Regions from separate parts of the Amycolatopsis sp. NPDC006131 genome, predicted to be linked through region 3. Evidence: riboswitches for the same ligand, from Rfam matches in the RefSeq annotation. Region 3 holds a riboswitch; each other region holds the start of a gene.
What was found. Region 3 has a riboswitch for thiamine pyrophosphate ahead of ABZ215_RS29935 (thiamine ABC transporter substrate-binding protein). Riboswitches for the same ligand answer to the same signal wherever they lie in the genome.
Positions count from the first base shown of each region.

Region 1: linked by a shared signal. The riboswitch ahead of thiC (phosphomethylpyrimidine synthase ThiC) and the one ahead of ABZ215_RS29935 (thiamine ABC transporter substrate-binding protein) in region 3 are both predicted to bind thiamine pyrophosphate.
Region 2: linked by a shared signal. The riboswitch ahead of thiO (glycine oxidase ThiO) and the one ahead of ABZ215_RS29935 (thiamine ABC transporter substrate-binding protein) in region 3 are both predicted to bind thiamine pyrophosphate.

Region 1 is NZ_JBEXTX010000058.1:34,019-39,441, forward strand. Features, by position in the region: gene ABZ215_RS26465 (alpha/beta hydrolase) at 1-562, opposite strand, end outside; gene ABZ215_RS26470 (TetR/AcrR family transcriptional regulator) at 644-1,213, shown strand; gene ABZ215_RS26475 (MFS transporter) at 1,156-2,349, opposite strand; TPP riboswitch at 2,457-2,583, shown strand; gene thiC (phosphomethylpyrimidine synthase ThiC) at 2,576-4,219, shown strand; gene thiD (bifunctional hydroxymethylpyrimidine kinase/phosphomethylpyrimidine kinase) at 4,219-5,034, shown strand; gene thiD (bifunctional hydroxymethylpyrimidine kinase/phosphomethylpyrimidine kinase) at 5,060-5,423, shown strand, end outside.
Region 2 is NZ_JBEXTX010000058.1:40,511-45,933, reverse strand. Features, by position in the region: gene ABZ215_RS26535 (hypothetical protein) at 1-219, shown strand, start outside; gene ABZ215_RS26530 (alpha/beta fold hydrolase) at 273-1,184, opposite strand; gene ABZ215_RS26525 (hypothetical protein) at 1,177-1,401, opposite strand; gene ABZ215_RS26520 (TetR/AcrR family transcriptional regulator) at 1,477-2,061, shown strand; gene thiE (thiamine phosphate synthase) at 2,384-3,040, opposite strand; TPP riboswitch at 3,072-3,180, shown strand; gene thiO (glycine oxidase ThiO) at 3,175-4,281, shown strand; gene thiS (sulfur carrier protein ThiS) at 4,281-4,481, shown strand; gene ABZ215_RS26500 (thiazole synthase) at 4,486-5,247, shown strand; gene ABZ215_RS26495 (MarR family transcriptional regulator) at 5,333-5,423, shown strand, end outside.
Region 3 is NZ_JBEXTX010000074.1:12,090-17,512, forward strand. Features, by position in the region: gene ABZ215_RS29925 (ABC transporter ATP-binding protein) at 1-843, opposite strand, end outside; gene ABZ215_RS29930 (iron ABC transporter permease) at 846-2,447, opposite strand; gene ABZ215_RS29935 (thiamine ABC transporter substrate-binding protein) at 2,444-3,484, opposite strand; TPP riboswitch at 3,507-3,617, opposite strand; gene ABZ215_RS29940 (4a-hydroxytetrahydrobiopterin dehydratase) at 3,651-3,941, shown strand; gene ABZ215_RS29945 (hypothetical protein) at 4,006-4,224, shown strand; gene ABZ215_RS29950 (hypothetical protein) at 4,466-4,972, opposite strand; gene ABZ215_RS29955 (hypothetical protein) at 4,950-5,270, shown strand.

The sequences.
Region 1 (5,423 bases), on a different contig from region 3:
GCGTCCGCGGGATCGCTCGCGTCGCCGGGTTGTCCAGCCGCACCGGTTGCTGCAGGCAGCGCACCGGCTGGTCGGACAGCATCGTGCGCAGCCAGGCGATGTCATCAGGATCCGTGACGCCGAACAGGCCGGCCGGCGGCGGCAGCTCGGGCATCGGCGGGACGCGCCAGCCGCTTTCGGAGGCCAGCGCCAGGTCGATCAGCCCCTGGGTGACGGGCAGGACGTCCGCCGCGGATTCGCCGTCCTCCGGGACCATCGCGTCCAGGTACACCAGCCGCGCGACCCGGTCCGGCAGCTCGTTCGCCACCGACGAGATCACCAGCCCGGCGTAGCTGTGCCCGACGAGCACCACGTCGGTGAGGTCCTCCGCGCGGATCAGCCCGGTCACGTCCGCGACGTGCGTGTCGAGGCCGACCTCGGGGCCGGCCAGGTGCGCCGTGTCGCCGTAGCCGGTCAGCGTCGGCGCGAGCACGCGGTGCCCGGCCGCCTCCAGCAACGGCGTCACCCGCGTCCAGCACTCCCCGGTGTGCCACGCGCCGTGCACCAGCAGGTAGGTCGTCATCGTTCGCTCCGATCAGAAACGGGACACTGTCCCGGTTAACATACGGGACAGTGTCCCGCTTAGCTACCACCGGGTGGGAGAATGGACGGCGTGGACGACAGCGCACCCAAGCGGGCCGACGCGCGGCGCAACCAGAAAGCCCTGCTCGACGCGGCGGCCGCGGTCTTCGTCGCGTCCGGGGTGGAGGCACCGATCCGCGACATCGCGGCCAAGGCGGGCGTCGGGACCGCCACGATCTACCGCCACTTCCCCACCAGGGCGGACCTGATCATCGCGGTCTACCGGCACCAGGTGGAAGCGCTCGCCGAGGCCGGTCCGGCGCTGCTCGCCGCCAGCGCGACCCCGTACGCCGCCCTCGCGGAGTGGCTCGACCGGTTCGTCGACTTCGTGATCACCAAGCAGGGCCTGCCCGCCGTGCTGCAGTCCGACGACCCCTGCTACGACCCCCTGCACTCCTACTTCCTGGAGCGGCTCGTCCCGGTCTGCACACAGCTGCTCGAAGCCGCGTCGGGCGAGATCCACGGCGACCTCGACGCGTACGAGCTGATGCGCGGCATCGGCGGTCTCTGTGCGGGCGCGAGCAGCAAGCACCCCTACGACGCGCGCCGCCTGGTCGGCCTCCTCGTCGCCGGGCTGCGCCGGCCGGACTGAAAACCTCGGGCGCGGTGGAGAGCTGACACGACCAGCCCGCCGAGCACGCCGACCGCGCCCAGCAGCGGCAGCGCGCCCAGCGCGGCGCCGGCCGACAACGCGCGCCCGCCCAGCCACGCGCCCGCGCTGATGCCCAGGTTGAAGATCGACGTGTAGACCGCGACCGCCAGCGTCGGCGCTCCGGCGGCGGCCACCACCACCCGCGTCTGCAACCCGGGGACCAGCGCGAACGCCACCGCGCCCAGTGCGAACACGCCGACTACCGCCCCGGCTCGCACCGAAGCGATCGCCGCGAAGAGGACCATCGCCGCCGCCAGCGCCGCGATGAGCACCCGCAGCGAAGCCCACGGCCACCGGTCCGCGAGCCGCCCGCCTGCCAGGTTCCCGCACAGCGCCCCGGCGCCGAACACCATGAGCAGCACGACCACCCCGCCGGGCGGGAAGATCCGGCCGAGGATCGGCGACAGGTAGGTGTAGGCCACGAAGAACCCGGTCTCCGTCACCAGCGTCACCGCCAGCAGCACCAGCACCGGCCGCGTCACCAGCGCCCGCAGCTCCGGTCCCAGCCGCGGCGGTTCCGCGGTCCGGGCGGCGGGCACCAGCAGCGCCACCGCCGCCATCGCGGCCAGCGCCACGACCGCCAGCAACCAGAACGACGTCCGCCACCCGTACGCCTCACCCACTAGGGTGCCCAGCGGCGCGCCGAGGACGGTCGCCAGGTTCAGCCCGGTCGACACGAACGCGATGGCCCACCCGCGCTTCGACGGGTGGACCATCGACGCGGCCAGCACGAGCGCGATCGCGAAGAACGTGCTGTGCGTCAGCGCGGTGACGACCCGCGCGGCCAGCAGCACGCCGAACCCGGTCGCGCTCGCCGCGAGCGCGTTGCCCGCCGCGAACACCGCGACCAGCCCGAGCAGCGCCGCCTTTCGCGGCACCCGCAGGGTCGCGGCCGTCACGAGCGGACCGCCGATGGTCACCGTCAGCGCGTACCCGGCCACGAGCAGGCCGGCCGAGGGCACCGGCACCCGCAGGTCGGCCGACAACGCGGGCAGCAGTCCGATCACGAGCGTCTCCGCCGTGACGACCACGAAGAGACAGGCGCCGAGCGCGATCAGCGCGGCCGTGGTTCGCATGATCGTCAACCTAGAGGCTGACACCGGTGTGAAACTCCAGCGCGGGTGAGCGGTCTCACCGTCGTGCTCTTGAGGTCTGCCGCGCGACGTGGCATGGTCGGACGGACAACCGAACACGCGGGAGCTCGCGCCTTGGCGGGCTGAGAGGGCGGCTGGTGTCCGTTGGGACCCGGCGCCGCCGACCGCTGAACCTGACCGGGTAATGCCGGCGTAGGGAGTATTTCTAGTGACGACGCTGGAAAACGGCAAGAACGTCGCGCCGACCGTGACCACCGGGCCGATCACCGGATCCCGGAAGGTCTACCACCACACCGAAAACGGGCTGAAGGTCCCGGCCCGCCGCATCGAGCTGACCAACGGCGACCACTTCGACGTCTACGACACCTCCGGCCCGTACACCGACCCCGACGTCGCGATCGACGTCCACAGTGGACTAGCGCCGCTGCGTGCCGACTGGATCGCGAACCGGGAGCACAACACGCAGCTGGGCTTCGCCAAGGCCGGCGTGATCACCCGCGAGATGGAGTTCATCGCCGCGCGCGAGCGGGTCACGCCCGAGTTCGTGCGCGACGAGGTGGCCGCGGGTCGGGCGGTCATCCCGGTCAACCGCAACCACCCGGAGAGCGAGCCCGCGATCATCGGGAAGAACTTCCTGGTGAAGGTCAACGCGAACATGGGCAACTCGGCCGTGTGGTCGTCGGTCGAGGAGGAGGTCGACAAGATGGTGTGGGCGACCCGCTGGGGCGCCGACACGATCATGGACCTGTCCACCGGCAAGCGCATCCACGAAACCCGCGAGTGGATCATGCGCAACTCCCCCGTCCCGGTCGGCACCGTGCCGATCTACCAGGCCCTGGAGAAGGTGGACGGCGATCCGGCCAAGCTGTCCTGGGAGGTCTACCGGGACACCGTGATCGAGCAGTGCGAGCAGGGCGTGGACTACATGACCGTGCACGCCGGCGTGCTGCTGCGCTACATCCCGCTGACCGCGAACCGGGTCACCGGCATCGTCTCCCGCGGCGGTTCGATCATGGCCGCGTGGTGCCTGGCGCACCACAAGGAGTCGTTCCTGTACACGCACTTCGAGGAGCTGTGCGAGATCCTGCGCGCCTACGACGTGACGTTCTCGCTCGGCGACGGCCTGCGCCCCGGCTCGATCGCGGACGCCAACGACCGCGCCCAGTTCGCGGAGCTGGAGACGCTCGGCGAGCTCACGCACACCGCGCGCGCCCACGACGTCCAGGTGATGATCGAGGGCCCCGGCCACGTGCCGATGCACAAGATCAAGGAGAACGTGGAGCTGGAGGAACGGCTCTGCGGCGAGGCCCCGTTCTACACGCTCGGTCCACTCACGACGGACATCGCGCCGGCCTACGACCACATCACCTCCGCCATCGGCGCGGCGCAGATCGGCTGGTACGGCACGGCGATGCTGTGCTACGTGACGCCGAAGGAGCACCTGGGCCTGCCCAACCGGGACGACGTGAAGGCGGGCGTGATCGCGTACAAGATCGCCGCGCACGCCGCTGACCTCGCCAAGGGCCACCAGTACGCCCAGGACTGGGACGACGAGCTGTCCAAGGCCCGCTTCGAGTTCCGCTGGACCGACCAGTTCAACCTCTCGCTCGACCCGGACACCGCGCGCTCGTTCCACGACGAGACACTGCCCGCCGAGCCCGCCAAGACGGCGCACTTCTGCTCGATGTGCGGGCCGAAGTTCTGCTCCATGCGGATCACCCAGGACGTCCGCAAGTACGCCGAGGAGCACGGGCTGTCCACTGTGGATGCGATCGAGGCCGGGATGCAGGAGAAGTCGGCCGAGTTCGCCGAGAACGGCAAGCAGGTCTACCTCCCGGTGGTCCAGCCGTAATGAGCGTCACCCCGAAGACCGCGCTGACCATCGCCGGGAGCGATTCCGGCGGTGGGGCGGGGATCCAGGCCGACCTGCGGGCGTTCTTCGCCTGCGGGGTGCACGGGATGACCGCGATCACCGCGGTCACCGTGCAGAACTCCGTCGGTGTGCAGGGCTTCACCGAGATCCCGCCGGACGTCGTGTCGGCGCAGATCAAGGCCGTTGCCGGGGACATGGGCGTGGACGCGGCCAAGACCGGCATGCTGGCGACGGCGGAGATCATCACCGCCGTCGCCAAGACGCTCGACGAGGTCCACATCGGACGCAACGCGGACGTGCCGTTCGTGGTGGACCCGGTGGCGGCGTCGATGCACGGGGACGCCCTGCTGCGCGAGGAGGCGCTGGAAGCCATCCGCACGGAACTGTTCCCGCGCGCGACGCTGGTGACCCCGAACCTGGACGAGGTCCGGCTGCTCACCGGCGTCGAGGTCACCGACAGGGCCAGCCAGCGCGACGCGGCACGGGCGCTGCTGGCGCTGGGTCCGATGTGGGTACTGGTCAAGGGCGGGCACCTCTACGACGACCCGGAGTGCGTCGACCTGCTGTCCGACGGCGTGCAGTTCATCGAGCTGTCCGCGCGGCGAATCGACACGCCGCACACGCACGGCGGCGGCGACACGCTGGCCTCGTCGATCACCGCGTTCCTCGCCAAGGGGCTCGGGGTGCCGGACGCGGTGGACGAGGGCAAGCGGTTCATCGAGCGGTGCGTGGCCGAGGCGTACCCGCTGGGCGAGGGCGTCGGGCCGGTGTCCCCGTTCTGGCGGCTCGCTTGATCGGCGGGTTTGCGACACTGGGGGCATGAGCCAGAACGCGAGTCCGCCTGCCGCCCTGACCATCGCCGGATCCGACTCCGGTGGTGCCGCGGGGTTGCAGGCGGACCTGCGCACGTTCCTGACCTGCGGGGTGCACGGCCTCGTCGCGGTCACGGCGGTGACCGTGCAGAACACGCTCGGCGTGCACGACCGGTCCGACATCCCGGCGCGGATCGTGGCCGGGCAGATCGAGGCCGTGGCCGCGGACATGGGCATGCAGGCGGCGAAGACCGGCATGCTGGCCTCCGCGGAGATCATCGAGGCGGTCGCGGAGGCGTGCGACCGGGCGGAGATCGGGCGGGACTCGAAGGTGCCGTTCGTGGTCGACCCGGTGGCCGCGTCGATGCACG
Region 2 (5,423 bases), on a different contig from region 3:
TCCGGCGGCGCCGAGACGACGACCACGCAGGTCACGACGGTCACCGAGAGCTCGACGAGCGAGGACGAGCGGGCGCCGGCGAGCACGAGCAGCGCGCCGACGACGTCGTCCAGCGCCGAGGAGACCGAGTCCCCCGTGACGACGACGCCGAGCACCAGCGTCCAGGAAACGCCGTCCGCCGCATCCGAAACGGCGACCACGGCACCGAGCAGTCCTTGATCCGAAACCGGCCACAGGCCCTTCGCGAGTTTTCGCGAAGGGCCTGTTTCGTGTCAGCCGGCGAGCAGGACGGCCAGTTCGCGCGGGTCCTCGGGGCCGAGGTGGGGCGCGTCCAGGTCGCGCACGTCGAACCGGTTGCGCGGGGTCGCTTCGTCGGCCTCCCGGATCATCCGGTCCTGCAGCGCGAGGGGGATGGCCCGGTCCCGCGTGCAGCGCAGGTAGGTGCGCGGCACCCGGCCCCACGTCGCCGGGTCGCCGCGCGCGTCACCGGTGGTCAGGGCCCACGATTCGTCGGGCTCCATCGCGTTCAGGGCGGCGCGGAACGTGCTGTCCGCGTAGTCCGCAGCGAGTGCGGCCTTCGCCGCCGCGAGGAACGCGGGGTCCGCCGACCGCCAGTTCGTCCGTCCCACGCCGTTGGCCTGCGGATCCCCGATGCCGGGGATGGCGGGCAGGAGCGAGCCGGCCGCTTCCGGGGTCAGGAAGCAGTCGAGAACGCTGCGCAGGCGGACGCAGCAGAAGGCGGACAGGTAGACCAGCCGGGCGACGAGGCCGGGGACCTGGTTGGCGACGCCGGTGATCGTCGCGCCGCCGAGGCTGTGGCCGACGAGGACCACCGGGCCAAGCGCCGCCGCCCGGCGGACCACGGCGGTGACGTGCGCGACGGTGTCGGCCAGTGTGATCCCCGCGAGCGGTGACGGTTCGGCCGCGAAGACGGCCAGGTCCTGCGGGGTCTGGTAGCTGACCGGGAAGTGTCCCCGCGGGCCGTGGCCGGGGAGGTCGACGGCCAGGGCCCGGTGGCCGGCGAGGGTCAGTTCGGCGACCACCGGGGCGAAGGAGCCCGCGTTGCCGTTGGCGCCGTGGACGAGCACGAAGACCGGGTCCGCCGTGGTTGCCTTTGGTGGGGTGCAGCCCGCGGCCGCGAGCGCGGTCGTGCCGAGGAAGGCCCGGCGGCCGAGTTCACGCACGGCCGGTCGCCCTGCTGGTTCGGGTGAGCGCCCAGATCAGCAGGATCGCGCCGACGGTGCCGGCCACGTGGTCGAACCAGCCGGGCAAGCCGGCGGCCCGGAGCAGGCCGGCGACGCCGAACGTGGTGTTCCACAGGGCGTCCGTGACGGCCGAGCCGAAGCCCTGGACGAACAGGAGCGTGCCCACGATCCAGCGGGCTTTCTGGGCGTTGTTCATGGCGCCTCCGTTTCCGATGCGACTGCATCGAAACCGTAGCACGATCCGATGCGCTCGCATCGGTACAGTGGCGGCATGCCCAGGAAGATCGACCACGACGACCGGCGGCGGCAGATCGCGGACGCCGTGTGCGCGCTGATCAGCCGGCGTGGGCTGGAGGGCGTGAGCCTGCGCGAGGTGGCCGGTGAGGCGGGCGTGTCGATGGGCGCGGTCCAGCGGTGCTTCAGCACCAAGGAGGACATGCTGGTCTTCGCGCAGGAGCACGTGAACCGGCGGATCAGCGAGCGGGCGCAGGCCAGGATCGGCGGTTCCGCGTCACCGGTGACGATGCTCGCGGAGACGCTGACGGCGATGCTCGCGGCCGACGACCCGGTGGAGGCGCGGGTGTGGATGGCGTTCACCGCGCAGTCGGCGGTCGACCCCGCGCTGGCGGAGGTGCAGCGCGGCCACTACGCCGGGCTGGCGGAGTTGCTCGCCGTGTTGTTGCGGGCCGCGCAGGACGCCGGCGAGGTGCGGGCCGGCGTGGATGTCCCGGCGGAGGCGGAGACGCTCATCGCCCTCGCGGACGGCCTCACGGTGCAGATCCTGCTCGGCCGCCGCACGGCGGAGTCGGCTCGCGCGATGCTGCACGAGCGGCTCGACCGCCTGCGGGTGGCTTGAGAGCCTCCCCGCCGTTCTGGGGCGTCCGTCGGTCTGGCTTGACCGCGGCGGAACCACACTCGGCTACCGCTCGGGCGAGCCACGGCCACGACGGCCCGTGTCAGTCCAGCTGTGCCCGCAGCGCGCGGGCGGCGGTGATGGCGCGAGCCATCACGATCGTGAGGCGGCCGCCGCCAGCTCCTCGGGCAGCCGGTCGCGTGACGGCCGCTGGCGGCCCGCCCGTGTCCGGGCCAGAGAGCCGCGCGCGGGTGGCGGTGAGGGCGCGGCCGTTCGCCAGCGCGTGCGGTCGGGAGCCTGAGGTGCAGGCGCCGAGCTGCCCGGCTCAGTCCAGCTGTGCCCGCAGCGCGCGAGCGGCCGCAGCCGGATCCTCGGCCTCGGTGATCGCCCGCACCACCACGATCCGCGACGCGCCCGCCGCCAGCACTTCCGGCAGCCGCTCGGCGTCGATGCCTCCGATGGCGAACCACGGGCGCGCGGTGTCGAGCGCCGCGGTCGAGCGCACCAAGTCCAGGCCCGGCGCGGAACGGCCGGGCTTCGTCGGCGTCGGCCAGCAGGGGCCGGTGCAGAAGTAGTCCACACCTTCTTCCACAGCCGCGGCCTCGGCCTGTGGACGGTCGTGCGTCGAGCGGCCGATCACCGGCTCGTCGCCGATCACCCGCCGCGCCAGCGGCACCGGCAGGTCGTCCTGCCCCAGGTGCAGCACGTCGGCGTCGACGGCCGCCGCGATGTCCGCCCGGTCGTTCACCGCCAGCAGCGCCCCGTGCCGCGCGCACGCCTCCGCCAGGATCTCCAGCGCGGCCAACTCCTGACGGGCCTCCAGCGGCGCCCCGTCCCGCTTGTCCCGCAGCTGGATGATGTCCACGCCGCCGGCCAGTGCGGCGTCGGCGAACTCGGCCAGGTCCGGCCGGTCCCCGGTGCACAGGTAGAGCCGCGCCGCGTCGAGGCGTTTCCTGATCTCGTCACCACTGAGCCCTGGCATGGCCTGAACCCTATCTCGCACGTTAGGGTGGAGGTGTCCGCACGGGAGCCCGAGCCACGGGCTGAGAGGGAGCTGCCAGCGCTCCGACCGTGGAACCTGATCCGGATCATGCCGGCGCAGGGAGCGTGATTCTCATGAGCAACCAGCACGTGGCCGTCGTCGGCGGCGGGGTCATCGGCCTGTCCGTGGCCTGGCGCGCCGCGGCGGCCGGGCACCGCGTCACCGTCGTCGACCCCGCGCCCGGCCGCGGCGCGTCCTGGGTCGCCGGCGGCATGCTGGCCCCCGTCACCGAGGCCTGGCCCGGCGAGGAGGACTCCCTCGCTCTCGGCGAGGAGTCCCTCAGGCGCTGGCCCACGTTCGCGCAAGCGCTTGCGGCAGACGGCGGCGACCCGGGGCTGTCCCGGGCCGGCACGATCGTCGTGGCACTGGACCGGGCCGACGCCGACCAGCTGGACATCCTCGCCGGCTACCTGCGGTCGGTCGGCCGCGAGGTCGAGCAGGTCACCGGCCGCAGGCTGCGCTCGCTCGAACCCGGGCTCGGCGCGGTGCGCGGCGGCCTGCTCGTGCCCGGCGACCTGGCGGTCGACAACCGAAAGCTGCTCCGCGCCCTCGAAGCCGCCGCGCTCGAGCACGGCGCCGAGTTCACCGGCGACGAGGCGGTGGCTGTCGAGCCCGGCCGCGTCCGCACGGCCCACTGCGAGGTCCGGTGCGACGTCGTTGTCGTCGCCGCCGGCGCGCACAGCGCCCGGCTGCACCCGGTGCTCGCGCGAGGTGTCCGTCCGCTCAAGGGCGAGATCCTCCGCCTGCGCGCGCGGCGCACGAGCCTGCCACCGCCCACGCGCACGGTGCGCGCCGTCGTCGAGGGGCGACCGGTGTACCTCGTGCCGCGCGAAGGCGGCGAGCTGGTCCTCGGCGCGACGCAGTACGAGGCCGGTTTCGACGACACCGTGAGCGCCCGCGGCGTGCGCGAGCTGCTCGAAGGCGCCGAGCGGATCTTCCCCAGCATCGACGAGTACGAGCTGATCGAAACCGCGGCCGGGCTGCGCGCGGCCAGCACCGACACGCTCCCGTTCATCGGTGACCTCGGCGACGGCGTCCTCGCCGCGACCGGTCACCACCGCAACGGTCTGCTCATGGCGCCGGTGACCGCCGACGCCGTCGTGGCTTGGCTGGCCGGGGAGAAACCGCCCGAGGAGGCGCTCGCGGCGGACCCGGCCCGGCTCGGAACAGGAGGGGTCTGATGGAAGTGCAAGTCAACGGGCAGTGGCGGGAGGTCCCCGACGACGCGACGGTGACCGACGTGCTCAAGGCGGTCGACGCGCCCGAGCGCGGCGTCGCGGTCGCCCTCAACGGCGAGGTCGTGCGACGCGGCGAGTGGACGGCCAGGACCGTCCCCGCCGGCGCGCGGCTGGAGATCCTGACGGCGGTGCAAGGTGGGTGAGGTCATGTTCGACGGCGACCAGCTCGTGATCGGCGAGCACAAGCTCGGGTCACGGCTGATCATCGGAACCGGTGGCGCGGCGAACCTGTCGGTGCTGGAACGGGCGCTCGTCGCGTCCGGCACCGAGCTGACGACGGTCGCGCTGCGCCGCGCGGACGCCGAGGGCGGCTCCGGTGTGCTGGACCTGCTGCGCCGCCTCGGGATCCGGCTCCTGCCGAACACCGCGGGCTGCCGCAGCGCCGCGGAGGCCGTGCTGACCGCGCGCCTGGCCCGCGAGGCGCTGGAGACCGACCTGATCAAGCTCGAGGTGCACGCCGACGACCGGACGCTGCTGCCCGACCCGGTCGAGACGCTCGACGCGGCCGAGCAGCTCGTCGCCGACGGGTTCACCGTGTTCGCCTACACGAACGACGACCCGGTGCTCGCGCTGCGGCTGGAGGAGGCCGGGTGCGCCGCGGTGATGCCGCTGGGCGCGCCGATCGGCACCGGGCTGGGCATCCGCAACCCGCACAACATCGAGCTGATCGTGGCCCGCGCGGGCGTGCCGATCATCCTCGACGCGGGCATCGGCACGGCCTCCGACGCGGCCCTCGCGATGGAGCTGGGGTGCGACGCGGTGTTGCTGTCCACGGCGGTGACCAGGGCGCAGGACCCGGAGCGGATGGCGTACGCGATGCGCTCGGCGGTGGTCGCCGGGCGGCTGGCCCGGCAGGCGGGCCGGATCCCGCAGCGGTTCTGGGCGCACGCGTCCAGCCCGCCGCGCTGAAAAACCCGGCTTCACCTCGGTTTGCCGCGGCGAGCACGTATGGTTTAGCGCACCCGAGCGGTCGGCGAGGCGAAGGAGCTCGAGAGTGGTTGAGTCAACCGAGGACGTCGCTGGGCGGTTGTTCCTCGCCGTCGGCCGGCTGTCCCGGTCGCTGCGGCAGGCAGGCACACCCGGGC
Region 3 (5,423 bases):
GATCCCGGCGGTCGCGAGCCGCAGCCCGGTGGGGCGCAGGCCGAGCCGGACCGGTCCGTTCGCGGCCTCCGGGATGGCCACCTCGCCGAACGGGCAGCGCACGATCCCGTCCGCCGCCTCGCCGTCGACGACCGTGGTGACGCCGAGGAAGCGCGCCACGTTCTCGTCCGCGGGCCGCCGCCACACCTCGCGCACCGCCCCGGCCTGCCGGATCTTCCCGGCCTGCAGCACGGCCACGCGGTCGGCGAGCGTGAACGCCTCCTCCTGGTCGTGCGTGACGAGCAGCGCGGTGATCTTCGCGCTGCGCAGCATCTCGGCCAGGTCGACGGCCAGCTGCTCACGCAACCCGGCGTCCAAACCGGACAGCGGCTCGTCGAGCAGCAGCAGGCGGGGCTCCGGCGCGAGCGCGCGGGCCAGCGCGACGCGTTGCGCCTCCCCGCCGGACAGCTCGGTCACCCGCCGCTTCTGGTAGCCGGCCAGGCCGACGAGGTCGAGCAGCCGGCTCACGCGTTCCGCGCGCTCGGCCGGCGGCATCCCGTGCATCCGCGGGCCGAACGCGATGTTCCCGGCCACGTCCCGGTGCGGGAACAGCTGGCCGTCCTGGAACACCAGCCCGAACCCGCGCTTGTGCACCGGCACGCGGGCCAGGTCGGCGCCGTCCCAGCGCACGCTGCCCGCGGTGATCGGCTCCAGACCGGTGATCGCGCGCAGCAGCGTCGACTTCCCGGAGCCGGACGGGCCGAGCAGCGCGAGCACCTCGCCGTCGGCGATCTCCAGGTCCACGCCGGAGACGGCGGTGAACGGGCCGTACCGCACGGTCAGGCCGGACACGGTCAACGCCATGGCTAGAACTCCCCCACCCGGCCGGACGCGAGCCGGTCGATCACGATCACCGCGGCCGCGGTGACCAGCATGAGCAGCGCGCACGCCGCGTACGCCATCTGGTTGTTGAGCTGGCCCGGCCGCGCGATCAGCGCCGCGATCGCGACCGGCAGGGTCGGCGTCTGCGGGCGCGCCAGGAAGCTCGTCGCGCCGAACTCGCCGAGCGCGACGACGTAGCCGAACCCGGCCGCGGCGACGACGGCGCGGAACGCCAGCGGCACGTCGATCTCGCGCCACACCCGCGCCGGGCTCGCGCCGAGGGTGGCCGCGGCTTGGCGCAGGCGGTCGTCGATCGACCGCACCACGGGCAGCACCGTGCGGATCACCAGCGGGATCACCACCAGCGCCTGCGCGAGCGGCACCAGCAGCGGCGACCGGCGCAGGTCGCCCGGCAGCGCGTCGAGCGTGATGAGGTAGCCGAACCCGACGGTCACCGCGGACACGCCGAGCGGCAGCATCAGCGCGGCGTCCATCGACTCGCCGACGCCGCGCGCGAGCCGTCCCGGCGACCGGCGCAACGCGACCAGCAGCACCGACGCCGACACGCCGATGACCATCGCCAGCACCGTCGCGTCGGTCGCGGTGCGCAGCGAGTTCAGCGCCGCGTCCCAGCCGGACACCTGGAGCGTGCCGTCGTTGCCGGTGCTGGACAGCGCCCGGTAACCGGCCAGGCTCCAGCCGTCCGCGGTGGACACCGAGCGCACCAGCAATGCGACGATCGGGGTCAGCAGCAGGCCGAGCACGACGACCGCGGCGCCGACCACGGCCCACTCCCCGCCGACCGGGCGGCGCGCGGTCTCCCGGCGCGACCGCAGCCGCAACGCGCTCTCCCGGCGGCGGCGAGCGGCCGCGCCGAGCAGCAGCGCGCCCAGCACGGCGGCGATCTGCACCAGCGACAGCGCCGCCGCGCCGGTCAGGTCGAGCAGGTTCTCGGTGCGCAGGTAGATCTCGGTCTCCAGCGTGCGGTACCGCGCGCCGCCGAGGATCAGCACCACACCGAAACTGGTGGCGCAGAACAGGAACACGACGGCGGCCGCGGACGTGATCGCCGGCATCAGCGCGGGCAGCGTCACCGAGCGGAACGCACGCCAGCGGGACGCGCCCAGCGCGCGGGCGGCGTCCTCGGCCCGCGAGTCCAGCAACGCCCACAGCCCGGCGACCGTGCGGCCGACGACGGCGACGTTGAAGAACGCGTTGGCCAGCACGATGGACAGCCAGCCGCCGTCGGTCCACAGCGCCCGGAACGCGAGGCCCACCACCACGGTGGGCAGCACGAACGGGACGAGCACCAGCGTCCGGACGACCGCCACCCCGGGCAGCCGCACGCGCGCCAGCAGGAACGCGACCGGCAGGCCGGCGACCACGGCGATCAGGGTCGAACCGGCGGCCTGCGCGACCGTGAACCAGGCCAGCCGCCACGTCTCGCCCTCGGCCAGCGCGGCGAGCACCTCGCCGTCGACGAAGCCCAGCCGCAGGATCGCGCCGACCGGCCAGGCGAAGAAGACAACCAGGAACCCGAGCGGCAGCACGGCCAGTGCCGCCAGCCCGAGCCCGGCACGGCTCACTGGCCGAGCAAGGAGCGCCACTGCTCGATCCACCGCTCACGCCCGGCCTGCACCGTCTCGGCGGGCAGGCTCGCCGGGTTCGGCGGCAGCGGGGCGGCCGTCGTCCACGCCGTGGGCAACGCCACGCCCTCCCGCGCCGGGTAGACGTACATGTTCTCCGCCACCGTCGCCTGGAACTGCTGGGACAGCAGGAAGTCGATCACCTTCTGCGCGTTGGCCGCGTTGGGCGAGCCGGCCAGCACACCGGCGTACTCGACCTGGCGGAAGCAGGTGTCCAGCAGCGCCTTCGTGCGCGGCTTGCCGTCCTCGCCGATCTCCGCCGCGGGCGAGGACGCGTAGGACACCACGATCGGACGCGGCCCCTTGCCGGAGGAGCCGGAGAAGTCCTGGCCGTAGGCCTCCTCCCAGCCAGCGACGGCGCGCATGCCGTTGTCCTTCAGCTGGGTCCAGTAGGCCTGCCAGTTCTGCTCGCCGTAGCGGGCGATGGTGCCGAGCAGGAACGCCAGGCCGGGGGAGCTGGTGGCCGGGTTCTCCACGACCAGCAGGTCCTTGTACTCCGGCTTGACCAGGTCGTCGTAGGTCGCGGGCTCCGGGATGCCGCGCTCGGCGAACCAGGCGGTGTCGATGTTGACGCAGACGTCGCCCACGTCGACGGCCGACAGGCGGTGCTCGGAGTCCACGGCGTAGCGCTGCGGGCCGCGGTCGGCCTCGGGGCTGGTGTAGGGCGCGAAGACGCCTTCGGTGAGCGCGCGCGAGGCGAAGGTCGAGTCGACGCCGAACGCCGCGTCGCCGATCGGGTTGGCCTTCGTGAGCACCAGGGTGTTGGTGAGCGCGCCCGCGTCGCCCTTCTTCACGACGTTGATCGTGATGCCGGTCTGCTGCCGGAAGGCGTCGAGCACTTGCTGCGGCGCGGCGAACGAGTCATGGGTGACGAGCGTGACCGTGGCCGGGCCGTCCTCCGCGTCGTTGCCGGCCAGCGTGCAGCCCGCGGTCAGGGCGGCGACAAGGCCGACCAGGACGCCCGTGCGGAATCTCATGACCACTCCTCGCTCGTTCCGGCGAGAAAGGTCGGGGCCCTCCCTGCGCCGGCATGATCCGGATCAGGTGCGAACGGTCGCGGGGCGAACCCGCCTCTCAGCCCGGTGGACCCGGACTCCCGTGGCAACCGTGCAGCGTACCCGCCGCCGTACCACCATGGAGCACATGGCGGAACTACTGAGCGAAACCGAGATCTCCGAGGCCCTCAACAAGCTGCCGTACTGGCAGCGCGCGGGCGACGCGCTGGAGCGCACGGCCGAACTCGGCGACTTTCCGCAGGCCATCGCGGTGGTCAATCGCGTCGCCGAGATCGCCGAGGGCGTGAACCACCACCCGGACATGGACATCCGGTGGCGCACCGTGACGTTCCGGTGCAGCACCCATTCGGCGGGCGGGATCACCGCGAAGGACGTGTCGCTCGCCGAACAGATCGACGGCACGATCGACGCGCTGTGATCTAGGCCGGACCGGCAACTTCGCGGCCGGTCCCGTGCGTTGCCCCTGGTGGAGGGAACGCACCATGAGGAAGGTTGTCACGCGACTGGCCGCCGTGGGGGCCGCCGTCGCCTTGTTGCTGGGAGTGCTCGCCGGGACCGCTTCGGCGGTCACGTCCACCGCCGTCGAACCGCCGGGCGAGACGCGCGCGGTGGTGGTCGGGACGCTGGCGTTCGGGTTGATGATCGCCGCGGCGGGGGCCGTGTTCTGGTACACGGCGCGACATCGGGGACCGCAGGAGTGATTTCGGTCACGTCGGCCGCCGGTCTGTAACGACAGGGGTGTCGCGGGCGCTGTCACGCGCGGAAGTCCCTGCTCACCCCGAGGTTCGCCGCCATGAACACCACGCCCGCCCTGTCGCCCGCCCAGCGCGCCTGGGTCACCGCTCTGGCCACCGTGATCACCCTGCTCGCCGTTCTCGTGCTCGCCGCGCTGGGCTGAGTTCCAGCAGGTCAAAGGCCCGTCGGTACCCCGGCGGGCCTTTTTCACGCGCAGTTGATCTGTGTCCATGACCACTCGTTGGTGACTTTTCCGTGTCCTATTCGTAATGTCACGGGCGGCCATCCCCCGAACGGCCGAAAAGTCCCCTCCCCGAAAATGGTGATCTTCCGAATGGTGGGTCGACATAGATCCAAAGCGAAATCGCTGAGAGTCCCCCTGGCGATCGGCCTGGCCGCGGCGTTCGTGCTGGGCTTCGCGGTCTGGCTGACCGGCAACTTCAGCAGGCAGGACACGGCCAGCATGGCGGCGCAGATGAAGCCGCTGCCGACGACCTCGGCCCCGACGAGCACGTCGAGCAGCACGACCACGCCGCCACCGCCTCCCCCGCCGGTGACGACGACGCCGCCGGTGGCGCCCCCGCCGTCGACCACTTCGAAGTCGACGCCGAAGTCCACGAAGACGACCCCGAAGACGACGACCAAGGCGGCGAACGCCTGCTCGTCGGTGCTCGAGGGCACGTTGCCGCACGTGGCGAAGGTGGGCAACCACATCGCCGCGAAGTTCGGCGTGGACGACATCGGCGGCCGAGCGGGCCGCTCCGGCACGAGCGACCACCCCAGTGGCCTCGCGCTGGACTTCATGGTGGACACGTCGACGGGCAACGCCATCGCCGACTACCTGCTGGCCAACCAGTCCGAGTTCAACGTCAAGTACGTGATCTGGAGGCAGCGCTACAACGACGGCAGCGGCTGGTCGACGATGGAAGACCGCGGCGACGCCACGGCCAACCACTACGACCACGTGCACGTGTCGTTCGAGTCGAGCGGATCGGTGAACGTGACCTGCTGATCGGCGGTTACGGGCTCGACGCCCGCAGTTCACGAGAGAACGCCCAGGCTTCCCCGGCCTGGGCGTTCTCTTGTTCTTTCGGTGTCGCCCAGCCGCCGGCGGCGGGCTCCGCTGTGCCCTGAGCAGGCGCCCTGCCACCTCAGCACGCCCCAC